2 regions of the Caldalkalibacillus salinus genome follow, and region 2 is predicted to be linked to the other one. Evidence: a T-box and tRNA genes for the amino acid it is inferred to sense, from the RefSeq annotation. Region 2 holds a T-box; the other holds one or more tRNA genes.
What was found. The T-box of region 2 lies ahead of JKM87_RS10120 (valine--tRNA ligase). A T-box ahead of a tRNA ligase gene usually reads a tRNA of that ligase, here a tRNA-Val.

Region 1: it has a tRNA-Val gene. The T-box ahead of JKM87_RS10120 (valine--tRNA ligase) is inferred to sense a tRNA for this amino acid. The anticodon was not compared.

Annotation. Positions count from the first base shown of each region.
Region 1 covers NZ_JAERVL010000021.1:29,417-45,585, reverse strand. Annotated here, with positions in the region: gene JKM87_RS13080 (STAS domain-containing protein) at 1-382, shown strand, start outside; gene JKM87_RS13075 (STAS domain-containing protein) at 379-741, shown strand; gene JKM87_RS13070 (ATP-binding protein) at 746-1,147, shown strand; gene JKM87_RS13065 (PP2C family protein-serine/threonine phosphatase) at 1,172-2,176, shown strand; gene JKM87_RS13060 (STAS domain-containing protein) at 2,227-2,559, shown strand; gene rsbW (anti-sigma B factor RsbW) at 2,556-3,035, shown strand; gene sigB (RNA polymerase sigma factor SigB) at 3,001-3,789, shown strand; gene JKM87_RS13045 (SpoIIE family protein phosphatase) at 3,786-4,391, shown strand; gene JKM87_RS13040 (Tex family protein) at 4,640-6,805, shown strand; gene cmpA (cortex morphogenetic protein CmpA) at 6,896-7,039, opposite strand; tRNA gene JKM87_RS13030 (tRNA-Asn) at 7,406-7,480, shown strand; tRNA gene JKM87_RS13025 (tRNA-Ser) at 7,484-7,574, shown strand; tRNA gene JKM87_RS13020 (tRNA-Glu) at 7,616-7,690, shown strand; tRNA gene JKM87_RS13015 (tRNA-Val) at 7,808-7,883, shown strand; tRNA gene JKM87_RS13010 (tRNA-Asp) at 7,891-7,967, shown strand; tRNA gene JKM87_RS13005 (tRNA-Gln) at 8,107-8,181, shown strand; tRNA gene JKM87_RS13000 (tRNA-Leu) at 8,296-8,381, shown strand; tRNA gene JKM87_RS12995 (tRNA-Gly) at 8,554-8,627, shown strand; gene JKM87_RS12990 (iron-sulfur cluster biosynthesis family protein) at 8,972-9,175, opposite strand; gene thiL (thiamine-phosphate kinase) at 9,523-10,578, shown strand; gene tsaE (tRNA (adenosine(37)-N6)-threonylcarbamoyltransferase complex ATPase subunit type 1 TsaE) at 10,621-11,091, shown strand; gene tsaB (tRNA (adenosine(37)-N6)-threonylcarbamoyltransferase complex dimerization subunit type 1 TsaB) at 11,088-11,831, shown strand; gene rimI (ribosomal protein S18-alanine N-acetyltransferase) at 11,832-12,296, shown strand; gene tsaD (tRNA (adenosine(37)-N6)-threonylcarbamoyltransferase complex transferase subunit TsaD) at 12,376-13,374, shown strand; gene JKM87_RS12960 (hypothetical protein) at 13,599-15,893, shown strand; gene JKM87_RS12955 (ABC-F family ATP-binding cassette domain-containing protein) at 15,890-16,169, opposite strand, start outside.
Region 2 covers NZ_JAERVL010000015.1:103,479-119,647, forward strand. Annotated here, with positions in the region: gene radC (RadC family protein) at 13-711, opposite strand; gene JKM87_RS10085 (Maf family protein) at 745-1,395, opposite strand; gene JKM87_RS10090 (DUF4321 domain-containing protein) at 1,431-1,667, opposite strand; gene JKM87_RS10095 (SPOR domain-containing protein) at 1,843-2,958, opposite strand; gene JKM87_RS10100 (sensor domain-containing diguanylate cyclase) at 3,085-4,827, opposite strand; gene murC (UDP-N-acetylmuramate--L-alanine ligase) at 4,901-6,310, opposite strand; gene JKM87_RS10110 (bifunctional folylpolyglutamate synthase/dihydrofolate synthase) at 6,323-7,636, opposite strand; gene JKM87_RS10115 (hypothetical protein) at 7,847-8,479, shown strand; gene JKM87_RS10120 (valine--tRNA ligase) at 8,703-11,372, opposite strand; T-box leader at 11,492-11,842, opposite strand; gene JKM87_RS10125 (glycine betaine uptake BCCT transporter) at 12,419-13,957, shown strand; gene JKM87_RS10130 (phosphotransferase) at 14,011-15,012, opposite strand; gene JKM87_RS10135 (hypothetical protein) at 15,009-15,995, opposite strand; gene JKM87_RS10140 (LysM peptidoglycan-binding domain-containing protein) at 16,014-16,169, opposite strand, start outside.

The DNA.
Region 1 (16,169 bases), on a different contig from region 2:
CCTTATTCCGGTCTTTAGCGGTATTAGTGTGATGCCATTGGTAGGAACGATCGACACAGATAGAGCTAAACTGATCATGGAAAACCTGTTACAGGGTGTTATTAAATGGGAGTCACAGGTTGTGCTCATCGATATTACAGGCGTACCGATCGTGGATACCATGGTCGCGCATCACCTTATACAATCCTCTGATGCCGTCAGACTTGTTGGCGGACAAACCATTCTCGTGGGCATTCGACCTGAAATTGCTCAAACGATTGTCAATCTAGGTATTGAGCTTGGACAGTTCGAAACAACGAGTACGTTACAGAAAGGGATTGAATTGGCACTTGAGAAGACAGGAAGAAAGATCGTCGCAGCAGAAGTGGGTGGTACAGCATGACAACACGTATCCCAATCCTGAAGCTGGAGAGATATCTGCTCGCTTCTATACAAATAGAACTAGATGACCAGACCGCTCTTCAATTCCAGGAGGACCTACTTAGTCGAATAAAAGAGACGGAAGCAAGCGGCGTTGTCATTGACCTAACCTCTGTCACTTTAATCGATAGTTTTATTGCTAAGGTTTTGGGAGATGTGATCCAAATGGCTGATCTTATGGGAGCCAAAGTTGTTCTTACAGGTATACGCCCAGCTGTCGCTATAACATTGATTGACCTAGGTATTACCATGGATGGTGTTCTGACAGCACTAAACTTAGAGCAAGGGTTATCGAAGTTGAAGCAGGAATTGGAGGGATAAACAGGTGAACATCCGATCCTGTGTTCAAGTTGATTCAGAGCTTGATATTGTAGCAGCAAGACAAACTGGAAGAGAAATGGCCAAAGATATAGGATTTAGTGAAGTAGAACAAGCCCGAATCGCGACGGCTATTTCAGAGTTAGCAAGGAATATTTTTCTCTACGCCCATACGGGTACCATATGCATCTCATATTTAGAAGAAGAAGGACAAATGGGTATTCAGATAGAGTCACAGGACAGAGGTCCAGGCATTTCAGATGTCCAACAAGCAATGGAGGATGGCTATACGACCTCCGGTGGTTTAGGTGCAGGTTTGCCAGGTGTCAAACGCCTGATGGATTCATTTCATATACAATCGCAATCCGGTAGCGGGACACAGATCACAGGCATTAAATGGTTGCGTTGAGTGATAGAAGGGTGGGGCTAGAGGATGAACGAAGGGCTGCCAACACAATACGAACAATTACTACAGCAGTATCTGTACCAGTCTTCGGAAACGACATTGTACGAAGGACAACAACTGAGTAAAAACTTGATCGACCAAGGGATATCACCGGAAGATATCCTAGGTTTTCATATTGAAGCGATGAAAAATCAAATGCCCCAACTCCAGCCCGAGGTGATGAGATCTTTTGACTTTTTATTAGAGGTCATGATTGGATACGGCTTACAGTACCGCGAACATCAAAGCTTAAGAGAGAAGCAAATCCAGCTTCAATCTGAGCTGCAGGTGGCAGCGGATATGCAACAAACACTGCTCCCTCCAACACCGGAAGCACCTGAGGGAATGGAATTGGGCGTTAAGAGTGTGGCAGCAAAAAAGATCAGCGGAGATTACTATCATTTACATAAGAACGCTGAGGATTCCATTGGTGTGGCTATCGCGGATATTATCGGTAAAGGCATACCGGCTGCCCTGTGTATGTCGCTAATAAAATACGCACTTGAGAGTTTAATTGAACAAACGCTGGAGCCGCGTTCCGTCATGGCCCGCATTAACCGGGTCGTTGAGCGTAACATCGACCCCAGTATGTTTATCACGATGATTTATGGTCAATATTCGCTGACCCATCATACATTTTCTTACGCCACAGCAGGACATGAACCAGGTTTATTCTACAACGCGAAACATGACACGTTTGAGGACCTTTCTGTCAAAGGACCCGTATTAGGTCTCACAACTGATGCTAAGTATCGCAATTTCACGGTTGAGGTTGATCCAGGAGATATGGTGATTCTTTTCTCAGACGGGCTCACGGAGGTCAGGAACCAAGGGGAATTCATTGAGCGCAATGAAATCCGTGACCTATTTTATGCCAATAAAGATTTAAGTGCACAAGAAATAGTAGACACTGTCCATCAGGAACTTCTTTCTCGATCAGATTTTGAATTACATGACGACCAAACAATGGTCCTCTTAAGGAGAGTGGTTTAAACACTCTTTTTTTCGGGAATGGAATGGTATAGATAATTGGAGGGGTGGCTATGAATCTTAGTATTCGTAACGCACAATCAGAGGGAGTGTCAGTTTTATTTTTAACAGGAGAAGTCGATGTCTACACGGCGCCAAAACTGAGAGAGAACCTATATCCTCTACTAGAAGAAACGGGTCAACAAGTCCTACTTGATTTAAAAGATGTCAATTATATGGACAGTACGGGTTTGGGCATCATTATCGGGGCATTAAAGCTAGCAAAATCAACTTCAAGTCAGCTGACCTTTCAAAATGTTAACGAGCGTATCCGACGTCTGTTGGACATTACGGGCCTTGCCGAAATAGTAGAGATAAAAAATGAGGAGGCGGGGAAAACGTCATGACTCATCAGGATTTTGTAGAGCTTAAAGTACCGGCCAAGCCGGAGTACGTAGGAGTTGTACGCTTATTTCTGTCCGGAGTGGCCTCAAGGCTCGGGTTTACGATTGATGAAGTAGAGGATATTAAGTTGGCCGTGGCTGAGGCTTGTACCAATGCTACGTTACACGCCTACAAGGAAGACGAAGGGCAGATGATTATCACGTGCACAAGTTATGACGATCGTTTAGAAGTGATGGTCATCGACCATGGAGAAAGCTTTGAAATAGATCGTATTCGTTACAGATTAAAGCCCATTGAAAGCCATACAAACATTGAAAGCTTACATGAAGGTGGTTTAGGACTTTTCTTAATCGAAACGCTAATGGATGAGGTTCATATTCAAAGCGAAGATGGCATTGCAATCTCAATGACCAAATATAAGCGGAGGGATGAGGTGGAGAGTGGTGAGTCATCATTCAAAACAACCCCTTCACAATAAAAAAGAGATCATAGAATGGATAAAAGCCTACCAAGAAGATCCGAAAGAAGATATCAAAACAACCCTTGTGTTGCACTACGAGAATATGGTGAAATCATTAGCTAGAAAATTTGCCAAAAGCCAAGACCTATATGAAGATCTGTACCAGGTTGGAATGATTGGGTTATTAGCAGCATTTTCTCGATTTGATCCCTCCTATGAGCGGAGTTTTGAGAGCTTTGCCGTTCCTACAATTGTAGGGGAAATAAAGCGCTACTTACGAGATAAAACCTGGAGTGTTCATGTTCCCCGCAGGATCAAAGAACATGGCCCCAAAGTGAAGCAGGCGATCGAGGAGTTGACGGGGCAACTTCAGCGTTCACCAAAAGCTGAAGAAATAGCGAAGTACTTAGAGCTTTCCGTCGAAGAGGTTCTTGAAACGATGGAAATGAGTCAAAACTACCAAGCCCTTTCTGTTGACAGCACGATGGAAGCCGATCAAGAAGGGGGCACAATGACGCTTCTTGACCTCGTGGGGGAACAGGACGATGGTTATGACAAGGTTCAGAAGGCCTTGTTAATCGAGAAACTTTTTGACGTCCTTAACGAACGGGAGAAAACCATTCTCTATCTGACCTATTTCCAAGGATTGAGTCAACAGGAGACAGGAGAGAGAATGCAGATCTCACAAATGCATGTCTCAAGACTACAACGACGAGCGTTACAAAAAATCAGAGCGTCCATTGATGAAGAACCATCGGAGTTGATGAAGTGATTGAAACAAAATCTTACTCCAAAACGAAGATTATCACTTGCCAGCAGTCCAAACATGGAGAACTTGTATGCGGAGACTCCTACTACACCATAGAAACGGATGAATACTTCTTTACGGGGGTAGCGGACGGTCTAGGGAGTGGTGCAGAGGCGAAAAAGGCTTCTGAACAAGCCGTGCATACCTTTAGAGAGCATCACCATCAATCATTAAAACATATCGTTTTTCACTGTAATCAGAATCTACAAACGACTAGAGGTGCCGTTATCGGTGCGTTGAAGCTAGACTTTAAAAGCGGATTGATCACCTTTGCTGGGGTTGGTAATATACAGTGTTTGCTCTTGTACCCTGACCAGACGTTCAAGGGCGCTATATCTGTGCCCGGTTATCTTAGTGGTAGAAGGTATCGTATGAGAGAAATGAGCTTCCCATTTTTCCGCCAATCCATGTTTCTCATGTACTCCGATGGTATATCTATCGAACGTGAGGCCATAAAACGTTACGCCGAAGAGCAAGACCCGGAAAAAATGGTCCAACGTATACTCCCGCCTGTTGAAACGGAATATAAAGATGACTTGACTCTAATCAGCGGTAAGTACTTTTAACGCTCCGTTCTTGGTACATGAGCAGTCAAAACAGAGCATTTTTTAAAACATAAAGCCGCCTATACCGAAGCACATATAATAAAGACGTTCACAACAGCCTCCACATGTCGTGGCAGGCTTTTTATTTGCTAGAAAGCACTTGACGTATGTCATGCTACATTGTATAAGAGGTAAGAATATACAAAAAGGGGGAAGAACCATTGAGTGATACTGGAAGCTACATAGAACAAGCAGAAGTTGAACGTCAAATGCGACGTCAAATACAACAAGAATTACAGTTAAACCCCGAAAACATAAAAGCAACAGTGAACTTGCTTGACGAGGGCAATACGGTCCCGTTTATCGCCCGTTACCGCAAAGAGTTAACCGGGAGCTTAGATGAAGAGCAAATCCGTGCTATAGAGGAAAGAATGCAATACCTTAGGGGCTTAGCACAGAGAAAAGAAGAAGTGTTAAGACTCATTGATGAGCAGGGGAAGCTAACAGAAAATCTCAAGGACCAGATTCTACACGCCAAAAAACTTCAAGAAGTTGAAGATTACTATCGACCTTACAAACAAAAACGCCGGACAAAAGCGACTATTGCCAAAGAAAAGGGATTAGAACCCCTTGCGCACTGGCTACTTGAGGGACATACTGAGGACCCACAAACAAAAGCCGCTGATTTCTTATCCGATGAACATGGCATTGAATCAGAGGACGAGGCTTTACAAGGGGCCAAAGATATCATAGCGGAAATGGTCTCAGACCAGCCTGAATCTCGTAAATGGATTAGACACCTCACGTTTCAAAGAGCGCAGCTTGTCACCAAGCAGAAGAACGAAGAGGAAGACGGCAAAAACGTTTATGAGATGTATTATGATTACCAAGAACCTCTCCACAAAGTACCGCCTCATCGTATCCTAGCGATGAACCGAGGGGAAAAAGAGGACATCCTACGTGTGGCTATCCAAGCGCCAACTGAAGATATTACTCATCGATTGGCTCAAGATTGGGTGAAGGACAAGCAGGCAAGCCCTTCAGTTTCTTATGTCAAAGACGCTGTTTTAGACAGTTATAAGCGTCTCATTGCACCGTCTATTGAGCGGGAAGTGAGAAAAGAATTAACCGAGAAAGCGGAAGAACAGGCAATTGAGATCTTTGCTAAAAACGTCAAGTCTTTACTCCTGCAGCCCCCTGTTCGTGGTCGATACGTCTTAGGCATTGATCCCGCCTACCGTACAGGTTGTAAGTGGGCGATTGTTGACCCAACAGGGAAAATGTTAGATATAGGGGTCATATATCCTACCCCTCCGCGTAACGAGGTTGAAAAGGCAAGAAAAGAAGTACTTGGTTTACTTGAGCAATATCCGATCGACATCATCGCCATAGGGAACGGGACCGCTTCCCGGGAAACGGAGCAATTTGTAGCCGAAACGATTAAGGCTTACACAGGAGAGCGTCAGTTGTCCTTTATCATCATCAATGAGGCAGGCGCTAGTGTTTATTCAGCTTCTGCTTTAGCCAAGGAAGAATTTCCTGACTTAGACGTTGCCGAGCGAAGTGCCATCTCCATTGCACGCCGATTACAGGACCCTTTAGCCGAACTCGTTAAAATTGATCCCAAGTCCATTGGTGTTGGTCAATATCAACACGACGTATCGCAATCTCGCTTAAGTGAGAGTCTGACATTCGTTGTTGAATCCGCCGTAAACCAAGTCGGGGTAGACGTGAACACCGCGTCAGCTTCACTATTGCAGTACGTTTCTGGCTTAAACAAATCCGTTGCCAACCAAGTGGTCAAATACCGGGAAAAAGAAGGACTATTTAAAAGTCGTAAACAATTACTGAAGGTCCCAAGGCTAGGGGCAAAAACGTTTGAACAAGCAGTCGGGTTTCTAAGGGTATTTGATGGTGAGGATCCCCTCGACCAAACGCCCATCCATACAGAATCCTATCAGGAAGCTGACATGTTTCTTAAGGAACTCGGGTTTAAGAAAGACCAAGTCGGCTCAGAAGCTCTTATAGAAGCACTCGATAGCGTCAATCTACAAGAATGGGCTAATAAACTTAATCTTGGTCTGCCCACACTGACAGATATTGTACAGGCTTTACAAAAGCCAAGGAGAGACCCACGGGATCAACTGACGAAACCCCTCCTACAAACGGATGTTTTACAACTTGAACATCTTAAGGAAGGGATGCAGCTTGAAGGAACCGTTAGAAACGTCGTTGACTTTGGCGCTTTTGTCGACATAGGACTCAAGAATGACGGACTCGTTCATATTTCGAAAATGAGTAAACGCTACGTATCCCATCCGATGGATGTTGTCTCAGTTGGAGATATTGTAACGGTATGGGTGACACAAGTAGATCAACAGCGTGGGAGAGTAGGCCTGTCCATGCTACCACCAGACGAAATAAGCAGCGTATAGATGATCGCCAATGAATAGTCCCCCTCTCCTGGAGGGGGACTATTGTATAAAATAATCATAATGGGGTAATGGTAGTATGAAGAGACATACCTAGGGGTGCTGTAACGTTTCATCCTGCTTTGATTGGATATGAGTTTGGTGATAAGTATACCAACAGTCATTCAGTATCTGGATTTGTCTCACATCTCTTCTGTAAAAAGCTCTCCTTAATTGGCGTTGGAGCCAAAAGGGCATGTCATAATCCCTCCAATCCGTATCAATAACGTTCATGCGATGCTTGGACGTGCTAACTATATTTGAAGAGAGATAATGTTGTGAGTAGACCAAAAAAGAGCCTGCTGACCAACGTATAAAGGGCATGTAGACGAACATCACTCGTTGTCTGTTATATCGTATGTGCTCATATAACACACGGTTAAAAAAAAATTAAGTAAAAGTGTTGACGAGCTTGCCATCATATGATACATTATAAAAGTCGCTGTTGAGAGCTGTGCATCACGGAGAGACAAAAACAATCACCCAAAAATCAACGTAAACTTTTATAAAAAAAGGACTTGATTTTTTGAATGATTCGTTGTAAGATAACAAATGTCTCGCCATTCCGCAGTAGCTCAGTGGTAGAGCAATCGGCTGTTAACCGATCGGTCGTAGGTTCGAGTCCTACCTGCGGAGCCATATGGAGAAATACCCAAGAGGCCGAAGGGGCTCCCCTGCTAAGGGAGTAGGCGTCGTGAGGCGCGCGAGGGTTCGAATCCCTCTTTCTCCGCCATTTTTAAATACACATGTAGGACGAGTTATAAATGACATTAAGGCCCGTTGGTCAAGTGGTTAAGACACCGCCCTTTCACGGCGGTAACAGGGGTTCGAATCCCCTACGGGTCACCATTTTTTAAAACAAACAAGGTGATTCTCACCCAAGGGTTCCCCCGTCACACAGTTGTTTTAACTGTAAGGATCGGGACTAGCTAAAGCGTCGGAATCCCCTACGGGTCACCATTTTTCGGAGGGTTAGCTCAGCTGGGAGAGCACCTGCCTTACAAGCAGGGGGTCGGCGGTTCGATCCCGTCACCCTCCACCATCATTAAGGAGCTGTGGTGTAGAGGCCTAACATGCCTGCCTGTCACGCAGGAGATCGCGGGTTCGAATCCCGTCAGCTCCGCCATTTCATATTAGTACTTCCGGGTTTCGAACCCGATAGGAAGTTCGGCTAGGAGCACATCGTCCTGATGTAACGCCGAATCTTGTACATCCATGTACTTTGGAATCCCGTCAACTCCGCCATTTTTTTAAACATATATCGTTGGGCTATAGCCAAGTGGTAAGGCAACGGACTTTGACTCCGTCATGCGCTGGTTCGAATCCAGCTAGCCCAGCCATTTTTGTTTTATTTAGTCCTTAAACATCCATTTGTGGGTAAACATTATGAATTCCGAAAAAAGGAAGCACATTTGATGACCATTTGAAATAGGATGTTAAAAAATCATATTTGTGCGGTCGTGGTGGAACGGCAGACACGCTACCTTGAGGGGGTAGTGCCCGTACGGGCGTGGAGGTTCAAATCCTCTCGACCGCACCATATAATAAACCCTAAGGGTTTTTTTATTTTGACCATATTTCTAGGACGAGCTTGCAATATAGGTCTTATATATGTATAATATAGAGTATTAGATAAACTAAAGGTCTTGTGAGCTCATTTCTTGAACATGATCTAAAGAGAGGTCTACAGCAGGCATCGATGATGAAATTGTGCGGGTGTAGTTTAGTGGTAAAACCTCAGCCTTCCAAGCTGATGTCGTGGGTTCGATTCCCATCACCCGCTCCATACATATATGATTTTGAGTTGAAGTTAATAGGACAATCCAATAAATAAGAAAAGAAAAAATGTTAAATAAACGTAAAAAAACGCCCTGTAGATGAGGGCGTTTTTTATATATCACAGTGAAAATAAAGATTGACGAGTCACGTGTTTTCGTGGACCTATTATTTTTGGCTCTACAATATATGTTGGGAGCGTGATCTCCTGACCCTACATATGAAATAGCAATCACATTATGCACCACCATGAGGGATGTGCTGGAGGGTTTATCTCCCGCCTTTATGAAGGCCTTCTTTCCCTTAGTTTTTAATATAAAGGAAGGCCTGAGTAAGAGCGGCCGTAAGCGCTTATTATTTTTCTTGGTAGATCGTCAAGCCGTGTGATAATATCTCAGCATCATTGCTTAACTTAAATCCAGAGACAGGATCGAAGTCTAGGACGACTTCCTGGTCAACATAACGTTGGGTGAAACGATCTATATAGAAAGGAATGTGTTCAACTTTTAAAATGGTATCGTTTTTTCTGGTCTCATCCAGAGCCAGTTGTATATCCACTGTAGAACTTCAGCCACCTGTCATTTCAGCATCAATACGTACGCCCTGACCTGCCTCTAAAGTCAGGCTTTGAAGTTCATCCATCGCCATATCCGTGACTTTGATATCCATAACGAACCCTCCCTTTAAGCATTTTTTCTACTCTTCACTATTATTGTACATGATTATGCTATAAATGAAAAAAGGGAAGACCCGAGAAGTAGACTGACTGAGGAGCTTATCTCGCAGAAAGTTGAAGCGATAAACAGGCAAAGATATAATAGTGAGGAAACATAACATTTTATAAAGTGAAAAAGTGAAATGAAGATATGATGCCATGACATTCTTGCATCATCGGGGGGATACACATGTCCACAGACAAGGATGAAAAAGGACACACAAAAGAAAAGGATGAGCACATTCAGGATGAGTTTACCTTTATAGCAGATATGAGCGCCCCCTTTCAAACGTATGGTGACGTGTTAGTCCCTCTAGGTGACGATGCTGCAGTATATCGCCCGACAAATGGAAAAGGACAAATTGTGTGTGTGGACACGATGGTTGAGGATATTCATTTTGCCCGTCACACCATGTCACCACAACAGATAGGACATAAGGCATTAGCTGCTAATATAAGTGATATCGCTGCGATGGGAGGCATACCGACCTATTTTGTCATTGCCGTGACGGTACCTCAGACATGGACGATGGAAGAGATGAGGGACATTTATCGAGGGATGCGTACGCTAGCAGACGAATACCGTATTGGCTTGCTCGGAGGAGATACGACATCAAATCCGCATCAGCTCGTCATTAGTATTACCGCTATAGGTGAAGTGGAAGAAGACGTCTCTTTGCTTCGTTCTAATGCTCGCCCTGGTGACCTCGTCTTTCTCACAGGCTCTGTAGGTAATTCGGCTGCAGGGTTAGATCTATTATTACGCCACCCAGAGAAAAAAGATCATGCGTCCTATCTGGGATTGTTACAAGCGCACCAACAACCTCAACCTCATGTGGAACAGGGACGTCTTCTGGCTCAATTATCGCAGGAAGTGAGACTATCCCTTAATGACGTGAGTGATGGGATTGCCAGTGAGACACATGAAATTGCCCAGCAGAGTGCTCAAGTCGATATAGTGCTTAACAAGCAAGACATGCCACTCGATTCAGAGCTTATCACCTATGCACAGGAAGTGGGAAAGGACCCTTACGACTTTGCGCTTAACGGTGGGGAGGATTTTGTTCTCGTTGGGACCGTTCCACCGTCGGCTTGGTCTACTCTAGAAGCACAATTTCGTGCCCATGACTTATCTATATTTTCGATTGGCCATGTACAGGAAGGGCAAGGTGACGTGTGGCTCATAGACGGACAACACAAAAGAAAGCTTAATAAATCAGGGTACAATCATTTCTCCACTGAGTAAATATAGATCAGATAAAATAGCTGAGATAAGGATGAAACATTTATGACAGAAAACATGTATCAACTGGAGAGCCATTCCGCCCAGCAAACAGAACAATTAGCGCTAGCTTTGACAGCATTACTTCAAGGTGGAGATGTCATAACATTGTCAGGTGATCTAGGCGCTGGTAAAACCACATTGACACAAGGGATCGGAAAGGGTCTTGGAGTCAAAAGACATGTGAACAGCCCCACTTTTACCTTAGTCAAAGAGTATCAAGGCGAAACTTATGACTTATACCATATGGATATGTATCGCATTGAGGATGAGTTAGAAGAATTCGGACTCGAGGAGTATATTCACAGTGGCAATGGTATCGTCGTGATCGAATGGCCCCAGAAAATTGCGGCCCAACTCCCAGCGGAGCGACTGCACATTGAAATAAAAAAGTCAGGGGAAGACAGTCGTGTATTACAAGTGACGCCTTATGGAGACCGTTATCATAACATTGCTGAAGAATGGGTGAAAGTATGAAACTGTTAGCGATAGACACATCAAACTGGCCACTTGGTCTCGCCGTACTCCAAGATGGCGCCATAGTGGGGGAGACGAATACGCATTTACCAAAGAACCATTCCTTACGTTTGATGCCAGCCGTTGAGGCGCTTTTGAACGACCTCGATACCAAACCACAGGCGTTAGATAAAATAGTGGTCGCACAAGGACCTGGTTCATATACTGGTGTCAGAATAGGCGTAACCACTGCCAAAGTCCTCGCTTGGACTTTACAGTTGCCTATAATAGGGATATCCAGTCTCCAAGTGGTTGCTCAGAACTGTACGGGTCACGATGGGTTGATCGTGCCATTGTTTGATGCTAGAAGAGGGAATGTTTATGCGGGCGTGTATGAAACAAATCAAGATAAGACGCACGTTACAACGGTTATGAACGATGAACATGTGCATCTTGAAACCTTCCTACACGAACTGAGGGACGCCTATAATCGTACGCTATTATTTGTGGGGCAAGGCGCAATACAGCACAGAGAATTGATCACGACCGTACTTGGAGAGCAAGCGTATGTGGCACGTGAAGTGGATCATACCCCACGGGGGAGCCAGCTTGCCTACCTCGGGTTTAAGCAACAGGGTAGGGAGTTGATCGGAGAAGATATTCATGCTTTCGCACCAACCTACCTTCAGCTGTCTGAAGCGGAGGCCAAGTGGAAAGAAAAACAAGAACGGGATCGTTTATCTGGAAACGAGGGACAATAAATGCCTGTGGGAGAGGTACAAATACGTAGGATGGTCATTGAGGATGTTCATCAAGTGATGAATGTGGAACACGCCGCTTTCACAACGCCATGGACGCCTCAAGCATTCTATAATGAGTTGTTAAATAACCATTTTGCTCACTATATCGTAGCGATGGTCGATCAACGTGTTGTCGGTTATTGTGGGACGTGGGTGATTATAGATGAGGCGCACATCACCAATGTGGCTGTTCACCCGGACTATCATGGTAGAAAAATAGGACACACTTTAATGCAGGAAATGATGAATATATCTCGATATTACGGGGCTAATAAGATGACGCTAGAGGTTCGAGCGTCGAATCTCATTGCACAAGCACTTTATCACAAATTAGGATTTAAAAAACATGGCATTCGCCAAGGTTATTATACAGATAATAATGAGGATGCCATTATAATGTGGGTGAATTTAAATGAAACAGCTTAGTCATGAAGCAGGACATTCAGATCAGTACAAAATAGAGCAACAGCATATGCACACGTCGGCTGAGACCGAATCTGTACTTATGTTAGGGATTGAAACCAGTTGCGATGAGACGTCCGTTGCCGTTGTGCAGGATGGAAAGAAGACACTCGCCAATGTTGTTGCTTCACAGATGGATATACACGAGCGGTTTGGCGGTGTAGTACCGGAAGTCGCTTCTAGACATCACGTTGAGAGTGTCACCATCGTCATTGAACAAGCACTGCGGGAGGCAGGCGTGTCAATCGAAGACATTGACGCCATTGCCGTAACCAAAGGCCCCGGGCTGGTTGGCGCACTTCTTATCGGTGTCGCTGCAGCGAAGACGTTATCCTTTGCTCATGATATTCCCTTAGTGGGCGTGCATCATATCGCAGGGCACATTTACGCCAATCGCTTAATCGATGAGTTTGTGTTTCCTAATCTCACTCTTGTGGTGTCTGGCGGGCATACAGAACTGATACTAATGAACCAACATGGTCAATATGAGTTATTAGGAGAAACACGTGACGACGCCGCCGGAGAAGCTTATGATAAAGTGGCGCGGGCATTAGATCTGCCTTATCCCGGAGGGCCCCAAATTGATCGGTTAGCAGCATCCGGGAACGATCATATTGACTTCCCGCGTTCATGGTTGGAACCCGACTCTTATGATTTCAGCTTTAGTGGGCTTAAATCCTCGGTGATAAACTATCTTCATAATGCGAAGCAAAGGGGAGAGGAGGTTCGCAAAGAAGATGTGGCCGCAAGCTTTCAAGCCAGTGTTGTGGATGTACTGGTCACAAAAACGATACGTGCCGCGAAAGCCTATAATGTGGAACAATTGCTCGTGGCTGGCGGGGTTGCAGCCAATAAAGGACTGCGTCAGAGGATAACCATGGCAGCAGAAGAGGCTGGCGTGTCACTCTTGATCCCTCCGTTAGAGTTATGTACTGATAATGCGGCCATGATTGCAAGTGCGGGATATATTGCCTATCAACAGGGTGTGAGAGACGCAATGGACCTTAATGCACACCCAGGTTTAGACCTACTTTCTTATTGATAACCCATACTGAAGCCTAAACTCGGTCAAAAAATCTGAATATACACATACTTACTAACAATATACTCACAACCTGTGGATTAATTATCCACAGGTTTTTTGCTTTTTGGGGATATAAATCTGAAAGTATGAGATTTATCTACTTACGAGACACTAATCATGTGTATAGAAGTGTGAACAATTTGTTTATATAAGCGAGTGTAATAATGGGGAGGTTGTGAATAATGTGGGTAAGTCAATTTAGGTGCCGTTGCGTTCGTATAGGACTTGTGCTCATGATGTGTATCATTCTCATTTGTCATGTTAGTCTGCCAGCCTATGCCCACATACAAAATGAGTCGACTAGGCAAAATCATTCTGAACACCTCGTCCTCGTTTTAGTTCCCGACTTTTCTTTTCAAGATGTAAAAGATATGACTAGCGCCCTCCCCACGGACATCAGTCAAAACTTACATTGGGGTGCCATGACGATGCGCACGGCGAGTGGTATCAATAGTGACCACCATTTAATCAGTTTATCCACAGGTCAACATCAGCGAACGGTGAGTGGATGGCGTGGATATAACCGTGAAGAAGAAGTAAAGGATATCGAAGCCCATGCGTTATATCGCCAAAGATCAGGCATTCAGACTACTGCTTCAATCATCCATCCAGACATATTTAAACTGCATGCAGAGTGGGAGAGCGAAACAGACACCTACCCTGGCTGGCTCGGGGAAACTTTAATGGCACATCAGGTGTCCACATATGCACTAGGGAATAGCGATGTGAGAGACCATAAGCAGCGTTGGGCGGCCACCTTTATTATGAACAAAGATGGCGAAGCTGAGGGGATGATAGACGAACGCGTTTTACATAAGGCGTCTGACTTTCCAACGGGCGTACAAACTGATCTAGACCAGATAAAGCAGAGCATTCACCACCAATGGCGATCACATGAACGTACTTTTACCGTCGTGGAGCTCGGGGATCTTAAGCGTCTGTTATCCGAAAAGGCTCATATGAGCGCTGAATACTTTGAGCGTAGCAAAACCGAATGGTGGCGTGATTTCGCACGTTGGATAGAGGAGGTTATGCATCCCGATCCATCATCACATTCCAGTTCTGAAGTTGCAATCTGGGTTCTCTCTTCAAATGTGTCTAAGCAAGCACATGATGACGGAGAAGATCTTGCACCGTTCTACATGTGGACAAATCAACAGACAGGTGGCTTGATGGAAACGAAGACCACGAGGCAAGAGGGTATCGTATCCAACTTAGATCTCGTGCCGACCATCCTGTCTTATTTTGATATTGAATCCCCCACACACTTGCCAGGTCACGTGATAGAGGTCTCAAGTTCTCTAGAAAATAAGACACCACAGATGAGTCAAGCTATGTTGGCACAATGGCAGAATGACATCCAGTATTTATTTACGATCTACAATGAAAGAAGACCGATCATCACCACTTACATTATTTTGATTTTAGTGCTTTTGTTCTTGGCTACACTTTATTGGGGATTCACAAAACAAAAAGAGAAGCACCACTGGATCCTTGTGATGATCGGCTCTATACTGCTATCGCCCTTTTTCTTTCTCATTCTCACCCCTCTTGTGGTGCAATTAGGGGGGATAACGTGGATTTGGTTTCTATTTCTATGTTCCGTGTTACTGAGTTACCTGTTATATAAGTGGTGTCCACCCATTCTTTTCGTTAGCTTGATCGGTTGGTTAAACGCTTTGGCCATCCTGATAGACGTTTGGAGAGGTAGCCCTTGGATGCAGCGTTCCTTTCTAGGCTTCGATCCTATTATTGGTGCAAGGTACTACGGGATAGGGAATGAATATGCAGGGATACTACTAGGGGCCTCCATTATCGCTGTGGTTTCATTGTATGTCTGGTTATACAAGCATACGCGCTGGCGGTCACTGAAGTGGGTCTACTTTAGTGGCGCTGCTGTTTTCTACGCTTTTATCGTTTTGACACTGGGCTCACCACAATTAGGGACCAATGCAGGGGCAACGTTAGCCAGTGTGGTGACCTACATCGTCTCCTTATGGCTCATGGTACAACTTCAAGTAGGTAAAAAAGGGGGACTTCTCCTATTTACTCTTGGTCTACTGGCTACCATCGCGATATTCGCTTTGCATTGGAGAGGGGAACATACCCATATTGGGGCCGTTTTACATCTTTTGGCAGATGGAGATCTAGCCCCCGTACAAGAGATTTTGACAAGAAAACTAACCTTAAACTTAAAATTAGTCCGCGTGTCCCTATGGGGTAAGCTGTTTGTAGCCAGTTTGGCGGTCTGTCTGTTAATGATGTTTAGATGGCGAGCGGAGCAGTGGCAGCATCTGAAGCACAATCCGTGGTTTAATGGCTTACGATCGATCGTGTTAGGCGCGGCCTTACTTCTCATACTTAATGATTCCGGTATCGTAGCGGCAGCCACTGCCATGATCTATGGCACGTTTCCGTTTCTGTCACTCAAAGTGGCCGACACCCCGTCAGATGAGATAAAAAAGAACGAGCGCTAGCTTAATGTAGCGTCTCGTTCTTCCTCTAACTCACTCCACTCTTCAAAGTACGTATTTAATTCCTCGTTTAAGGCATCAAGTTCATTTTGTACTTTTTGTGCCGCTTCGTAATCTTCGTAAACTTCAGGCAGGCACATCTCCTGTTCTAACTCATTAATTCTTTCTTCAACCTTTGTCATTTTTTCTTCAAGCGCAGACCGTTTTCTTTCGAATTGGCGCTCTATGCGCTGGCGTTGTTTATTCAATTCATACTTCGCTTTGTCCGAAGCTTCATTT
Region 2 (16,169 bases):
ATCTATGAAGTATTAAATATAGCCTTTCTCTTTTAAGCTGAGGTATTGTCCGTCACCTATAATTAAGTGATCTAAGCATTCAATGCCAAGTATGTTGCCTGATTCGACTAAGCGCTGAGTCACTCGAATATCCTCTTGGCTCGGTGTCGGATCTCCGCTCGGATGGTTATGTGCCACAATGATGGAACAAGCACTCCATTTCACTGCTTCTTTGTACACTTCTCTTGGGTGGACAATGGAGGCATTGAGACTTCCAACAAACACAGGCTTTTCATAAACAACCTCATTCTTTGTGTTGAGATAAAGGCAATAAAAGATTTCCTGCTGTTCCAAAGCGATTTTTTCAATAAGATAATCAGCTACATCGTGAGGTGACCTGATGGTCTTCAATGCAGCTTGTCTCTGGGCCACTCTACGCCCCAATTCTACGCCAGCTTGTATCTGAACTGCTTTCGCTTCGCCTATGCCTTTGATACTCATGAGTTCTTGAACTGAAATTTCATTCAACCGACGAATATTACCCAAATCATTGAGTATACGACTCGCGAGTGCAAAAACAGATTCATTTTTAGTTCCTGTACGTAGTAATATAGCTAACAACTCTTGATTATTAAGGCGCGATGCACCTTCCTTGATCATCCGTTCTCTAGGACGCTCTTCCGATGGGTAGTCACGGACCATCATGCGTTGCGGTTGTTCTTTGACCGACATGATTTGTCCTCCGTTTTATCGTTAGAAATTACTTTATTGTTCGGCTTTCTCGTTGTATGCATTGTCGTTTAAACCCAATATATCGACACCAGCTTGAGATAAATAATCCGCTGTCAGGGATAAAGGTTGTCCAACCACCGTAAAGTAGTCCCCCTCTATTCGCTCAACGAACGTTGCGCCAAGACCCTGAATCGCGTAGCCTCCAGCCTTATCCATAGGCTCTTGAGTGGCCACGTACTTTATCATTTGGTCCTTGGACATAGTCTTCATAGTAACGTGTGTCGCACGATAACCGATTTTTTGTAAATGGTGATCGAGATCTATAAGCGTGAGCCCGGAATATACTGTATGTACCTTGCCTTGTAAACGGGAAAGCATTTGAATCGCTTCTTCCTCATTTTTTGGTTTTCCGAGAATCGACTGATCATCCACTACTACGGTATCAGCACCTAGCACTATACCAGTTTCGTATTGGGAAGCAACACTTTGTGCTTTTTGTTTCGCTAACGCCTGAACCACTTTATCGGGTGACCGATCAGACTGTATCACTTCTTCCACTTCACTTGGGTGGACGGTAAACGTCAATCCTAACATGTGAAGCAGATCCCTTCTACGTGGTGAGGCAGAGGCGAGTATTATTGGGCGATGTGCTCGTTCTGTTTTGGAAGGCTGATGTCTGTTCATTGTTAACTCCTAATAGAAAAGTGTTTTTATCGTCTTTAGAGTTTTCTAAACAAGTAAATAGCCAGAGCTAAGCCCAGTACACTAGCAAGGTTTAGTTTAACCTGAACAAACAGATCATATTTTAAAATATCGAGATCGGCCTTGGGCTCCCAAGTAATGGCTTGAGCCTGTCCTAAAAAAGGTAACCAAGGACTTAATAGCTCTCCGATAATACTTCCAAATAAAAGTCCAATGACGAGTAATATGAGCAATACAATTGTGTTCTTCGGCATATAAAACTCCTTGCTCCTACTTTCCCTCTAGCATCTAACACCCATAGTTTAGTTAAAGTGTAGCAGAAGGGGGAGGTCCGCACAAGATGAAATATATGTGAAAAGCACATAAAAAAACCTTGCCCTCGCTTGCTTGTTCGATACGGAGCAAGGTGTTTTGACAGGACAAAATAGATTAGTCCTTTACATTATATACCACCTGTTCAGCCTCTTGCAAATACTTCAGAGCTGCCTGTTGGACTTGCCACAAGTAACCTACATGTTGCTGTTTTTGGAACATTTCCAATGCGTTCATCGCACTGCCAAGATGTTTGACCATCACCTGATGAACACTTTGAAGTTCACCTGATGTCTCTTCTATATCTTGATTTTGCTGGAGCATGTCTCTGTGCAGGCCTCTAACGGTCTGCCATTCCTCTTCTGTCAAGGCCGAGGAAGGATCTGTGATGCCACTTGATGAAATATCACACAACGCTTGCCATAACTGTTCGCCCATTTGTATCACTTCAGGATGAGACGGGTTAGTTTGAGCAGGGTCTACACCTAAAGAAGTTAGTGCTGGTGCGACATCATGTGTACGTACATAGGTCTCTTTTCCTTTATCCTCCAGGAAATCCCCTAGTACCCGAGCCCCCTCCTGGCTGGGGCTAATGCCTACATAAAGACGATGTTGTTCGTCATGATTGAGTATCACAGCTGCTCTCCCCTCATCTCTCCATGTTTGGCTATAAGGTTGGGCTGTTTCAATATCAGAAAAAACACCGGCTTGCACCACATAAAAGCCTTGCATAGGAATAAAGCTTCCTTCACTCTGTACAGTCCTTTGTTCACTATTCCCTGTCCAAGCTAAATCACCTGATTCGGATTGGCTAAGACCTTCTCTATTCTCCCCACCTTGGTCTTGCAATGTTGGTTCTTGCTGTGTACCGGCTGTCCTTTCTTCTAATTGTGAAAAAAAGGATAGGACGGTCATGCCTAGTACAAGGCCCAGCCCTATAGCGGAAAGGGCGGTCAATACAACCTTTGAGCTACGTTGCACACGCTTTCTCATAGATTGAGAGCGCAGATGTGGCCTGCGTTTTTCACCATCTCGTCTGACAGGTAAACGAGGCCCCCACTTATAAGGCACGTCCAACTCATGTTTGTCGAGTGTTCCCCTGCCTTTAGAACTCTCAACTAAACTTAATTTTTGCGTCTTCTGTTGACTCTCGTTTTGATCTTGACGATCACTTGTCCGATACACACTAGTTCCTAATCGGAAAGACATTCGATTGCGCTGATTCTTACTCATGTCAACCCGCTCCTCTAGACTACCTTTTATTCGTAGACTATGAGACATTTACGAGATTTAGAACATGAATAAGTCAGGATGAAAGAGGCCAAATGTTATAACCTTTATTCTAATCATCACACATCATTATCCCGTTTGATACACCGCTACCCTGTTTCTGCCTCTTTGCTTCGCACCTGTATAGAGTGCCCGATCAGCGTGTCTTACTAAGCTTAGTGTGTCCTCTGCATGGTTTGGGAAAACGGCTATACCTAGGCTGACCGTTAAACGGACTTCTGTTTTTACACCCACCGTTTGTCCCGATTGTAGGTCCGCATTCACTTCTATTGACATGGTTTCAATACGCTGTCTGATGCTCTCCGCACGTGCCATTGCTTCCTGTATCTTTGTACGAGGTAAAAGGATTGTAAATTCTTCGCCACCGTATCGGGCCACGATTTCTTCTTTTTTGGTTTCCATTAATAGCTGTGATCCTAGTGCTTTTAATATTTTATTACCGGCAAGATGTCCATACTGATCATTTAATTGTTTAAAATGATCGATGTCTAGGAGGATTAATGCAAGTTGATCCCTGTGTTTCCTAGCTTGCTCAACATATTCAAACAATTGTTGTTCAAAATATCGATAATTGTATAAGCCGGTTAATTCATCACGCTCACTTTTGCGTTTGCTCTCAGCAAATTGTTCAACGTTCTTTAAGGCTATAGCCGCTTGATTAGCTAAGATCTCTACCAAAGTGACATCTTCCGGTGCATACCTATTCTCTTCTTTATGACTTAATGTCATCACGCCAGATATTTGACCTTCCGAGATGAGAGGAACAGAGAGAATCGAATTTTGATGGTGAAGAAAATCAGGTTCATTTTTAAAATGAATATCGTCCTTTTCGTGTCCAATCCTAATACTTTCTCCTTTTTCTGCTACTATCCCACTAAGACCGTCACCTATGTCCACACCGTATCGCCTAAATCTCTCACGCTCTCGTGAGGATATGTCGTCTCCAGCAATGAAAATCGGTTCGAGGTGGTTCTGGTCGTCGTTTACCTTGAAGATATAGGCATATTGAAAAGGGACGAGCTTCTCTACGGCATGCATGAACTCACTTATCACCTCGTCCATATCCAGTTTCCCGGTCATTGCATTTCCGGTATGATTAATGGCTTTAAGCTTTTCATTAACAATATCAAGCTTATTATATAAACGGAAAATAATAGAGAATGTCACAACCGGAATCATGACGTAGACAATAGCCATGATATGTAATTGACTATACAAGAGATAAATGAGTATACCTGTAGGTGTAATAATGGCCACCGGTAGGACTTCCCACCAAAAGTCTTTGCCGAACCATGCTTTGTTCATCCGTCTTATTTTGCTCTGTATAAAGTATAATAAAATATGATTAATGGCGATGTTTGTCAGCATGTAACCCATGATGGGCCACACAGGAACGGAGGGTAACCCTGTCTCATTCAATGCTGTATGTCCACCTAGAGCATGGTACACATACGCTGAACCTGCAGAAATAAATAAAAACATCGTACCGTTCACAACGTAACGATCCCATGTCTTAGCCTTGATTCTGATTAAGACATTGAGCACTGCTAGTTGCATCAACACCGCTTCTACTATAAAACCGAACTGTAGAAAAAGAGCGACGGTAATGGCTTGGGCAAAGACGATGTTCGTTCCTTTAATATTGATAGGAAAACTCACGACTAGCAGTAATAAAATAAAAAACCACAGCATTCCGTGGTAGTCCTGCTTTGTATATTGATTGGGGTCAAAGTTATGATAAAAGTATAGAAAAAAGAGGGCGTAGGATAGAAGTGCTACATATATGACAAGCCACTTTGTCCACTTCGACATGCTACCCCTCCTTATAGGTCCATAATCCTATTTTTTACCTTATGTCAACTTTATATTACTACTATTCTGAACATTATTCAAGATTGGACATAGTGTGGCTGATCGTATGTGCCACTTTCCAGATATCGCCCGCTCCCATTGTCAACAGAAGATCCCCCGGTTGAAGGGTTTGTGTGAGTGTCTCCACAATGTCATCCGTACCTGCTATAAACTGAACATGAGGGTTGCTGTTCACCTTAATACGGTTCACGAGCGCTTCACTCGTGACCCCTTCTAGTGGCTGCTCTCCTGAAGGTGAATAAATATCGGCAATAATGACTTCATCAGCCTCCTTAAAAGCATAGCTAAAAGCGTCGAGTAGGAAATAAGTACGCGTATACCTTTGAGGTTGAAAGACAGCCACAATTCTTCGCCCTGTCGATTTTGCCGCTTCTATAGTAGCCAAGATCTCGGTCGGATGGTGAGCGTAATCATCCACAACGAGAATATCTCGTGCATCTCCAATCACTTGAAAACGTCGTTTGGCCCCAACGAATGACTTGCAAGCTCTCTTCATATAGGCCATGTCTACATCCAATGTGAATCCTAAGGCCATAGTAGCGAGAGCGTTATATACATTGTGCTTACCCGGAACAGAGAGCTCTACAAAGCCATAACTTTTGTTATTCCACCAAAGCTCGAACTGACTATGACCATTATGAAGACTCAGATTGGTTGTTCGTATCGTCGCCGTTTCATCACTCAAACTGTAGGTCACGAGTGTTATATTTTTTTGCTTGATGATCTGTTGAACGTCTTTCCTGCACATCAGCTGTGCTAAATCTGGATCATCCATGCCGACAATGAGAACCCCCGAACGCTTAATTTGATGAATAAACTGAACGTAGGCATTTTTCAATTGTTCAAAGTCCCCGCCATAGTTTTCGAGGTGGTCGGCTTCTATATTTGTAATGATGGCCATTTCTGGGTAGTACTTCAAGAAGGATGCATCACTCTCATCGGCCTCCGCCACGACATACTCACTCTGACCTGCTTTAGCATTAAATCCGAAGTCAAGCACTTCGCCACCGATTAAAAAGGTAGGATCTAATTGGGCTTCTGTCATCATTAAGGTGACGAGAGAAGTAGTGGTCGTTTTACCATGCGCGCCAGTTATAGCGATTCCCCTACGTTGATTAAGTAGTTTAGCTAACATTTGAGAACGATGAAGCAAAGGAATATTGGCTACCCGAGCCATTTTTTTCTCTATATTGTCTTCCGGTATGCCTGTTGAATAGACAACGTAATCCGCACCTTTGACATGGTCTGCATGATGACCTAAATAAACGCTTACCCCTTGAGCTCTGAGCTGATGGAGCAAGTCATGATCATGTACGTCTGATCCTGATACACGGTATCCCATTTCGGCTAAAACTTTAGCCACAGCACTCATACCTGAACCGCCTATGCCGATAAAGTGGACATGCTCTTGTTGTTGACTCAAAGGGCTCACCTCTTATGTGTTTTTCAAATACTCTCTTACTTGTGAAATAAAATAGAGAGATCCGGTTACGAGAAGGACATCATCCTCTGCACTATCCGTTATCATTCGATCTAATGTTGATTGCCAATTTTCCGCACCCCTTAGGTGAGATTGCCATTCATCATGAGGGGTTAGTTGGTCCATGAGATCATTTAACTCAACAGCTCTAGGGAATTCAAAAGTAGTTACCTCAATCGTATCTACGATGGCATCTAGAGGTTTGAGCAATTGTTTAATGTCTTTACCCTTTAATGCAGTAAAAAGAAGACGAATACGGCGATGAGCAAACCGGTGTTGTAAGGTATGTGCTAGCTCATGGATGCCTTCTATATTATGGGCGCCATCGATGATGAGTAGGGGCGCTTCTTGCATCACTTCAAACCTCCCCTCCCAGGCCGCTCTTTCATATCCCCTGCGAAGCTCGTCTTCATCCCATAAAACAGCGTAATACTGTCTTAACACTTCTAGTGCCATCAAGGCGACACCTGCATTGTGGAACTGATGTTCACCCTGTAATGAGGTGAAAACGTCCAAGTACGAGCTGAAAACGGATTGATAGCTAAACGACTGTCCATGGGGTTCCCTTTTATAATCATAGGTGTGAAAGTGATGCGGCATGGTGTATAAACTCGCCTGCTTATCTTGGGCTGTTTGAGTGACGACTTCTCGAGCCTCCGGCTGTTGAACACCAGTGATGACTGGGACACCCGACTTAATAATTCCCGCTTTTTCAGTCGCGATTTGCGTAATAGTATCACCTAATATATGTATATGGTCGTGCCCTACATTGGTGATGACTGAGAGAATTGGGACCACGACATTGGTTGAATCTAATCTTCCCCCTAAGCCTACTTCCCATAAAACAATATCCGGATAACTGACTGTACCGAAGTATAGAATCGCGATCACGGTGATGACTTCAAACTCTGTCGGAGCTCCTAACTCATCATGTTCAAGCTCTTCAACTAATGGTTTCACCTTGTTCGTTAAAGCGATAAGGTCGGCATCGGAGATATCAACTCCGTTGTATTGGATACGATTTTGGAAGCGCGTCATATAAGGGGACGTAAAACTCCCCACATGAAAACCAGCTTCTTGGAGCACATGGCGCATAAAGGTGAGCGTAGACCCCTTACCGTTTGTCCCCCCAATATGGACAAACTTGATCCCCCGATCAGGATGCCCCAGACGTTCTAACATCCACTCCATTCTCTTCAGTCCTGGCTTTATACCATGCATTTCTAGGCTATGTAACCAAGTGATCGCTTCTTCAGTCGTTGTAAACATGTGAATGACCTCACTCTATGATAATTTATGATACATAAAATACTCACAGCTGTGACTATGCGTATAGATATTAAAAAGACGAAAGTACACCTTTCGGCTAACCGATAAATCAAGACTTTCGTCCCCCTCCAGCAAACAGGTGAGTAAGCGAAACCTATGAATGTACAAGAAATGAAATGTACAAGCAAAAAATTTGTAGGAGGTTTAATCATGAAAAGATTAATTTTACTTACAGTCCTTATTTTCGCCCTTGCTATTCCTGTGTTTGCAAGCGAAACGCTTCTCACAGGGAACGGTGCCCCTAGTGGTGAACACTATAACCTTCAAATTATCGGTGTACCAAAAGACAAAAAACAACCGATGAAAAACAGCGATGGCAACCGCATCTTTGTCCCACTACACGGTGAAACAAATATCCATTTATTCGAAGGTGAATTTAAAGTGCTTGATGCAAATGGTACTGACGAAGACGGTGCCGCTTTCCAACTTCCAAACCCTGATCCAGACAACACAGGCGTGACTGAGTATTCAGTGTATACGCGCGCCCTTGGCAAGCCGGGTGGAAGTGCAACCATGACAACTTGCGCAACAGATGCTGAAACTGGAGACGAATACTGTTCTACTAACGAACATGCTATCGTGCGTGACGATGGGCAAAGTTTATTCGTGAACGCTTCTGAAGAACTCTTATACGTCTATGCAGATACTGATGAAGACGGTGAAATAGAAAGATATCCTTTATTCTCTGACGAGATGGAAGGGTACTACTGGCACTACGATAACGATGGACTAAAAGTAGCTCAACTACGCTTTTATCAAGGCGTATCTACAACTGTTCAATAATACAAGTATACAACATCACACGGTATGATGTTAATGTCTTGTTGGGGTCGTTAGACGAACAGACAAAAGGCAAAGGTGCCAGTGGCGCCTTTGCCTTTTTTAAATAGTAAGTGTTGAGGCTGTCAGCTCTAGTGCTTTACTCCACACTTTTGCATAAACCAGCATGATTGTTAGTGACGATCATGCTTTTATATAGATACGTCCATTATTGATATTTTAAATATTATCCTTTTAACTCTTCAATTCTGGCTCTGACCTGCTCACGCTTATCTTGGTAATCTTTTTGTTTGGCTTTCTCCTCTTCAACAACATGTGCGGGCGCTTTTTTCACAAAACCTTCGTTAGCGAGTTTCTTCTCCACACGCTCAACTTCACTATCAAGTTTATTTAATTCTTTCTCCAAACGGGCTAACTCTTGATCAATATCAATGAGCCCAGCTAATGGTAGATAAATTTCTGCGCCACTGACGACGGCGGACATCGCTTTTTCTGGTGCCTCTATCGTTGTGCTAATCGTAAGAGACTCAGGATTGGTCAGTCTGGCAATAACCGACTCGCTGTTTTGTAGATAGCGTAACTCTTCTTCGTTATTGGCCTTAATCAGGATCTCAACCGGCTTTCCTAACGGTACATTCACTTCAGCTCTGATGTTTCTCACCGCACGGATCACTTCCATTAACAATTCCATCTCTTTCGTCGCTTCCCGGTGCGTGAATGTGTCGTCTGCCTGCGGCCACTCGGCAACGGTAAGGCTCTCCCCGTCATGAGGAAGATGGTGCCAAATCTCCTCTGTGATGAATGGCATAAACGGATGAAGTAAGCGTAACGTTTGATCTAAGGTATACGTGATGACAGACTGTGTTTCACGCTTCGCTTGCTCATCATCTCCGTAAAGCGGTATTTTGGCCATTTCAATATACCAATCACATAATTCATCCCAGATGAAGGTATAGAGAATACGTCCGACTTCACCAAATTCGTAAACATCCGCTAGACGAGTCACATCTTTTATCGTTTCATTAAGGCGGTGTAAAATCCACTTATTCGCTGTCAGTTGACTATCACTGATATCGATGTCTTCTGCCTTAACCCCTTCTAGGTTCATGATGGCAAAACGAGAAGCGTTCCAAATCTTGTTGGCAAAGTTTCGGGTTTGTTCAACCTTTTCCCAGTGGAAACGCAAGTCGTGGCCTGGCGCACTACCAGTAGATAACATGAAGCGTAATGCGTCCGCACCGTACTGATCGATGACATCCATTGGGTCGACACCGTTTCCGAGTGACTTGGACATCTTACGCCCTTCTGCGTCACGGATCAATCCATGAATGAGGACATCTTTAAATGGACGCTCGTCAGTAAACTCTAGAGCGGTAAAGATCATACGTGCTACCCAGAAGTAGATGATGTCATATCCTGTGACGAGGGCATCCGTCGGATAATAACGTTTGAGATCCTCAGTTTGCTCAGGCCACCCCATGGTGGAAAACGGCCATAGTCCCGAGCTGAACCACGTATCAAGGACATCATCATCTTGCTTAAGTTCTGTTGTGCCGTACTTCTCTTGGGCAATGTTTCTCGCTTCTTCCTCCGTTCGGGCGACAATCAGTTCTCCATCAGGCGTGTACCAAGCTGGGATGCGATGCCCCCACCAAAGCTGACGAGAAATACACCAATCACGTATATTCTCTATCCAGTGTAAATATATTTTTTCAAACCGATCTGGCACGAAATGAACTTTATCTTTATCGGACTGCTGTAACTCAATCGCCTTTTCAGCTAATGGCCCCATTTTAACAAACCACTGTGTTGAAAGATAAGGCTCAACCACAGCCCCACTTCGTTCACTATGTCCGACATTGTGTTCATGCTCTTCGATCTTAAAAAGGACGCCCTGATCCTGTAGGTCTTTGACAATTTGTTTACGACATTCAAAGCGATCGAGGCCTTGATAACCCGCTGCGTTTTCGTTCATTTTACCTGCTTCGTCCATGACGAGTATTTGTTCTAAGTTATGGCGGTTGCCGATATCAAAATCATTAGGGTCGTGTGCTGGCGTAATTTTTACGGCACCACTTCCGAAGCTCATATCGACGTACTCATCCGCCACAATTTCAATCTCGCGCTCTGTAATAGGGAGCTTTACTTTTTTACCTATCATATCTTTGTAACGCTCATCTTCAGGATGAACAGCAACGGCGGTATCTCCTAGCATAGTCTCCGGTCGCGTGGTCGCCACTTCAATATGGCCACTATTATCAGCTAATGGATAACGCATATGGTAAAGAGACCCTTTGACATCCTTATACTCGACCTCAATATCGGATAACGCTGTACGTGTTTGAGGGTCCCAGTTAATAATGTATTTACCGCGGTAAATCAAATCTTTTTCGTATAGTCTCACAAACACTTCACGGACGGCCGAAGATAGGCCGTCATCTAATGTAAAACGTTCACGCGAGTAGTCTACCGATAGCCCTAGCTTCGACCATTGATTACGGATGACGGAAGCGTACTCTTCCTTCCAGTCCCACACTTGCTGAACGAATCCTTCACGTCCTAAGTCGTGACGGTTTTTTCCTTCTTCTTTCAGCTTTGCTTCAACTTTAGCTTGAGTCGCGATGCCAGCATGGTCCATCCCAGGTAACCATAGCGTGTCATAGCCTTGCATTCGTTTCATTCTAATCAGGATATCTTGTAAGGTACCGTCCCACGCATGTCCAAGGTGTAATTTACCTGTGACGTTAGGAGGCGGTATCACGATCGTATATGTTTCACGGCCTTTTTCTTCCCGTGGCGTAAAAAAGCCACCTTCTACCCAATGTTGGTACCATTTACTTTCCGTTTTTGACGGATCATATTTCGTCGGCATTGATGTTTCTTTTTCAGTTGTCATGATTATCACTCCTTATAGCAATCTTAACGTTACTCATTGTTTCGTCATTCTCCTGAACTGCTCAGAACATATGCATAGCCATCGTCTTTTTGTGTAGACATAAAAAAACTTCCACGTCTGTAAAGGACGAAGAAGTTTCGCGGTACCACCTTTGTTCACCTGTACTGACCTCTGAACTGAACTTGACTGAAGAACGTGGTAGTCGCATATCACTTCTAGATCGCTTAGATAATATACTCCAACCCGAACACCAATGATAACAGATTAAGGTCGGTTTCAAGTGCACTTTGATGGGATAACGGCTCCACCGATTTTTCCTATACCTTACTAGACAATGGTATACAAGCAAGATAGTCAGAAAAATAACTCTAGGGCGACATTCAATAGCTTCTATCATAGAAAATGTTGCAGCCATGCATTTTCCTCTCTGAATGAATCCACTATCTACTCTTCCCTGTCTACGTATTATACATATGTACATGTTGTGTAAAGGTCTATATATCACTCAGTTTTCATACCTTCAATATTGTCATATATTTTACTTTTTATTTATTATATAGTCAAGTCCGTGTGAGATGTGCATCCAATGTCAATTCGGGCTAATATATTGGTACACATTTTCAACATACACACATAAACTATACTACAAGTTAATTAAAAGTTGGTGATGGGTGTGCGTCTCCAATTCAATAAGTATAAACTCAAAAATAAATACCTGTATTGCAAGCAGACGTGCTTTTACTACTTGTATCGGTGCAAGTTAGTCGCCAAGCAGATCTTTATTCCACTAGCTGTTTTTCAGTTAATTCGGACCGTGTTATTTCCTACACCATTAGACGTTGTTCTACTGCTGATCATCTTTGTGGTCATCTTATGTCTCCTATTAGATTGGATGTAGTTAAAACAGTCTCTCACCTGCTGAGATTCTGTTTTTTTTTTAGCGGAAGAAAAGGCCGATTAAAGTTTTTGGCTGCTCCATCTTTAAAGTGGAAGTCATTGGGGCAAGTTATAACCAGAGATTTTCTTCTGGGGGGCTTGTCATAGACATGAATCGAAAATCATTCGGTTTGAACACTGTTTTTTGGGTTTCTTCAATCGTCATAACCGTGCTCGTCCTAATAGGGGCATTGCTACCTGAAGTTTTCAAAGATATGGCAAATGCTGCCTTTGGATTTACCACTTATGCTTTCGGGTGGTTTTATTTAATTTCCGTTTTTGTGTTTGTTCTCTTTTGCCTGGTCTTGGCTGTATCGAAATACGGTAGAGTGAGGTTAGGACGTGATGAGGACAGACCAGAGTACCCCTTTTTCACTTGGATTGGCATGCTTTTTAGTGCCGGGTTTGGTATCGGATTAGTCTTCTGGGGTGTGGCCGAGCCTATGAGTCACTTTTTCACCCCACCACAAGAAGCGATTGATCCCTTAACAGACGAAGCGGCGAGGCTAGCCATGCGGTACTCCTTCTTTCACTGGGGTTTAAGTCAATGGTCCGTATTCACTATCGTAGGGCTCATTATCGGTTACTCTCAATTCAGAAAAGAGAAGAATGGTCTGATATCCACTACACTGAATCCATTGATAGGGGAAGGCAAAAAACCTTTTTTAAGACATGCCATTGATATTTTAGCTGTCATTGCGACTGTTATGGGGGTTGCCACGTCCTTAGGACTCGGAATTTTACAAATTAATGGTGGGCTAAATAGTGTGTTTAACATCCCTAATCATTTCCTGGTCCAACTGATTATTATCGTTATTCTGGTGGTATTGTATTTGTTTTCCTCCACGACTGGATTAAACAAGGGCATCAAGTACCTCAGTAACATTAACTTAGCCTTGGCTCTTTTACTCATGGTCTTTGTTTTTGTGGTCGGTCCATCCGTATTTATTTTAGACAGTTTTACTTTAGGACTCGGAGGGTATATTCAGCGATTTGTAGAAATGAGCTTACGTTTAACACCGTATCACGGAGGAACCTGGGTACAAGATTGGACGATCTTTTATTGGGCTTGGGTTATCGCTTGGTCCCCATTTGTCGGGTCATTTATTGCGCGAGTATCTAGAGGGCGCACAATACGTGAGTTTGTCTTGGGCGTTCTCATCGTACCGCCATTAATTGCGCTTATCTGGATTGCAGTATTCGGAGGGACTGCATTGAACTTTGACCTATTCGAGGGGACTAATATTGCTCAATTCGTTGACGAGGACGTCACCAGTGCACTGTTTGTGACGTATGAACAACTTCCCTTTAGTCTGTTGCTTTCCGTTTTGTCCTTACTGTTAATCTTTACTTTCTTAATTACATCCGCTGATTCTGCGACATATGTACTCGGGATTATGACAACGGAGGGCCGTCTAGATCCACCACTATATATTAAGATTGTATGGGGACTGCTCATTGCCGCCATTGCCGCTGTGCTATTGTTAGCGAGTGGCTTACAAGGATTGCAAACGGCTTCACTGGTCTCAGCCCTCCCGTTCACTGTTATATTAGCCTTTATGTGTGTCGCCTTATTAAAAGCCATACGACGTGAGTTTCAAGATAAAAAGAAAGGGCAGCAAAATACAAAAACAGATGGATCATCATGATGGTCCATCTGTTTTTTATATAGGATAACGGTCCGAACAGTGTTCATCGGTTGTTATGCCATGATATCCCGTACAAAGCTCCTCATGTGCATGGTATGTTGCATTTGTTTTTGCACATAACGTGCCTGTTTTTCTATAGGCCACTCACGTACAGCCTGGTAGTAATTATCTATTTCTTTGAATACGCGCTCTGGAAACAGCAAATATATAGCTAGTAAGGCCTTTGACTCCGTATCCAATGGATATTGTTTCTCATACGCTTCTAACCATAATGTGGCGAGACCTTCACGTTCAAACACTTTATCAGCGTGCCGTCGAAAAAATGCCGCAATCTCCCGCGCAGGAGTGTCAATCTGAGCATGGTCGAAACTAATGATCACAGAGCCTCGATTCGTTTGTAGAACATGCTTACGGTGAACGTGCCCATGACATAAAACAGTCGGCAATGTCCGATTCTCTCGGTTCTTATCATCCCATTCTTGTAGATAACGGATCGCTCTCAGCGCAAGCTCTTGGAGATAATCAAAGTGGGTGATATAGGCTGTTTCAACGGGCGATAACACGGAACGATCTTCAGCAAAATTTTTATACTCCACCATTTGTAATAACCTTGTACGCCATCTCTTCAGTAGTGCCTCATGGAATATGCTCTCCCGCTCACCATTTGTTGATGTCGTCAGCTTGTGTAGCGTACCTAGGCTGTTTAAAATATCCTGCTCCCAATTATCCTTATATTTTTCTTCAATGTGATCTTCTACCCAGGGTGTGACATAGTAAGCCTCATTGTCGATATGCACATACCTTTCACCGTATTTCGTATGACACCATGAAAGGATGTTATCGTATCTTAGTGCTTCTAGGTTTTGGATCTGTTCATCAATGTATTTCAGTTGGTCCGGCGAGGCTTGTGATTTTTTCAAGGCAAACTCGCCCCGGCTACAGGTCACTTTTTTTATGCGACCGACATTTTCAATCTGTTGCGGTATAAAATCATACTCTCGTAGCACGCTGGCTTCTATTTCTTGAGACGTCCACTCTTTTTCTAATAATTTCATACTGACATGGCATCTCCTCTGAGGCTGTCAATTCGTTTGGCTAGCCATTGTTGAAATAGGTCAATGTTTTCCTGATGGTCACAACGTTCTAGCCAACGCTGACAAGCCTGATCAACATCAATGTCTGCATATACATATTTCTTGGCGATATCTAAAAACGACTGTGGATAGATGACATGACCTAGTATTTGTGTCTGTTCGCCCATCTTGGGGCTGTAACTTTGTTCAAATGACAGGTAAAAAGTCTTTGCGCGATCGATCCCCTCCGTGTCTGCCTGAATAAGCTCACAGAGTAGATGAGCAACACCTTCAAATCCCTTCGTCATGCGCCATGCCCCCGGCTGCCAGTGAATCCGTTCATACCCGTCCTTGATAAATTGATCACACGTGAGTGATTTCACACTATATAGAGACGGCACTTGAGACTGTTGTAATAGCGTCAGCGCTGACCTCCATCTTTTTTCAATTTGGGGCCAATGGGGTTTAACTAATGACGTAAAGGCATCGGATGGCGACATTGTGATGATCTTTTTCTTCAAATCTTCCTCATTATATAACTCTGTAGGATGTTCAAGTTGCTGGTCTAAAGCCTTATGCCAGTGTTGTTGATTCACTGTATCAGTCACACGGAAAAAGCAGCGGTATAATTGTCCTACCCACTGCCCGAAAGGACCACTGTCCTCCTGAGGTCTCCATTTTGTTCCTTCTAGAAGATCAGTAACGGTAATCCAGTGTTCATTTACCTGTACATAGGGGGCACCATCTCGCGTGCGAATCATCCGGTTGGCATACCGGGACCCCATCTGAACGAGCTCTTCACTCCATAAGAAAGACCACATGAGGACGGACTTTTCTTTCCACAGCATCACCTGTTTTGGCCCACAATTGGTTTGTATCTCTAGGCCGTAAGAAGTGGCTACACTATGGTATGTGTGAAAATGATAATGCTGATGGACGGCTTGAAGAAGTGTATGAACGTTCAAGCCCTCACCCCCTATGCTTTACTGTTTAGGTATATATAGGAGCTGCCCTTCTCTTAACTCTTGTGTACTCATACGATTCACTCTCATAATATCTGTCACTCTGAGCTCGTAACGTTCTGCTATGTCTTCTAATGATTCATTCTTTTGTGTGATGCACATGGTGAGACGAGTGTA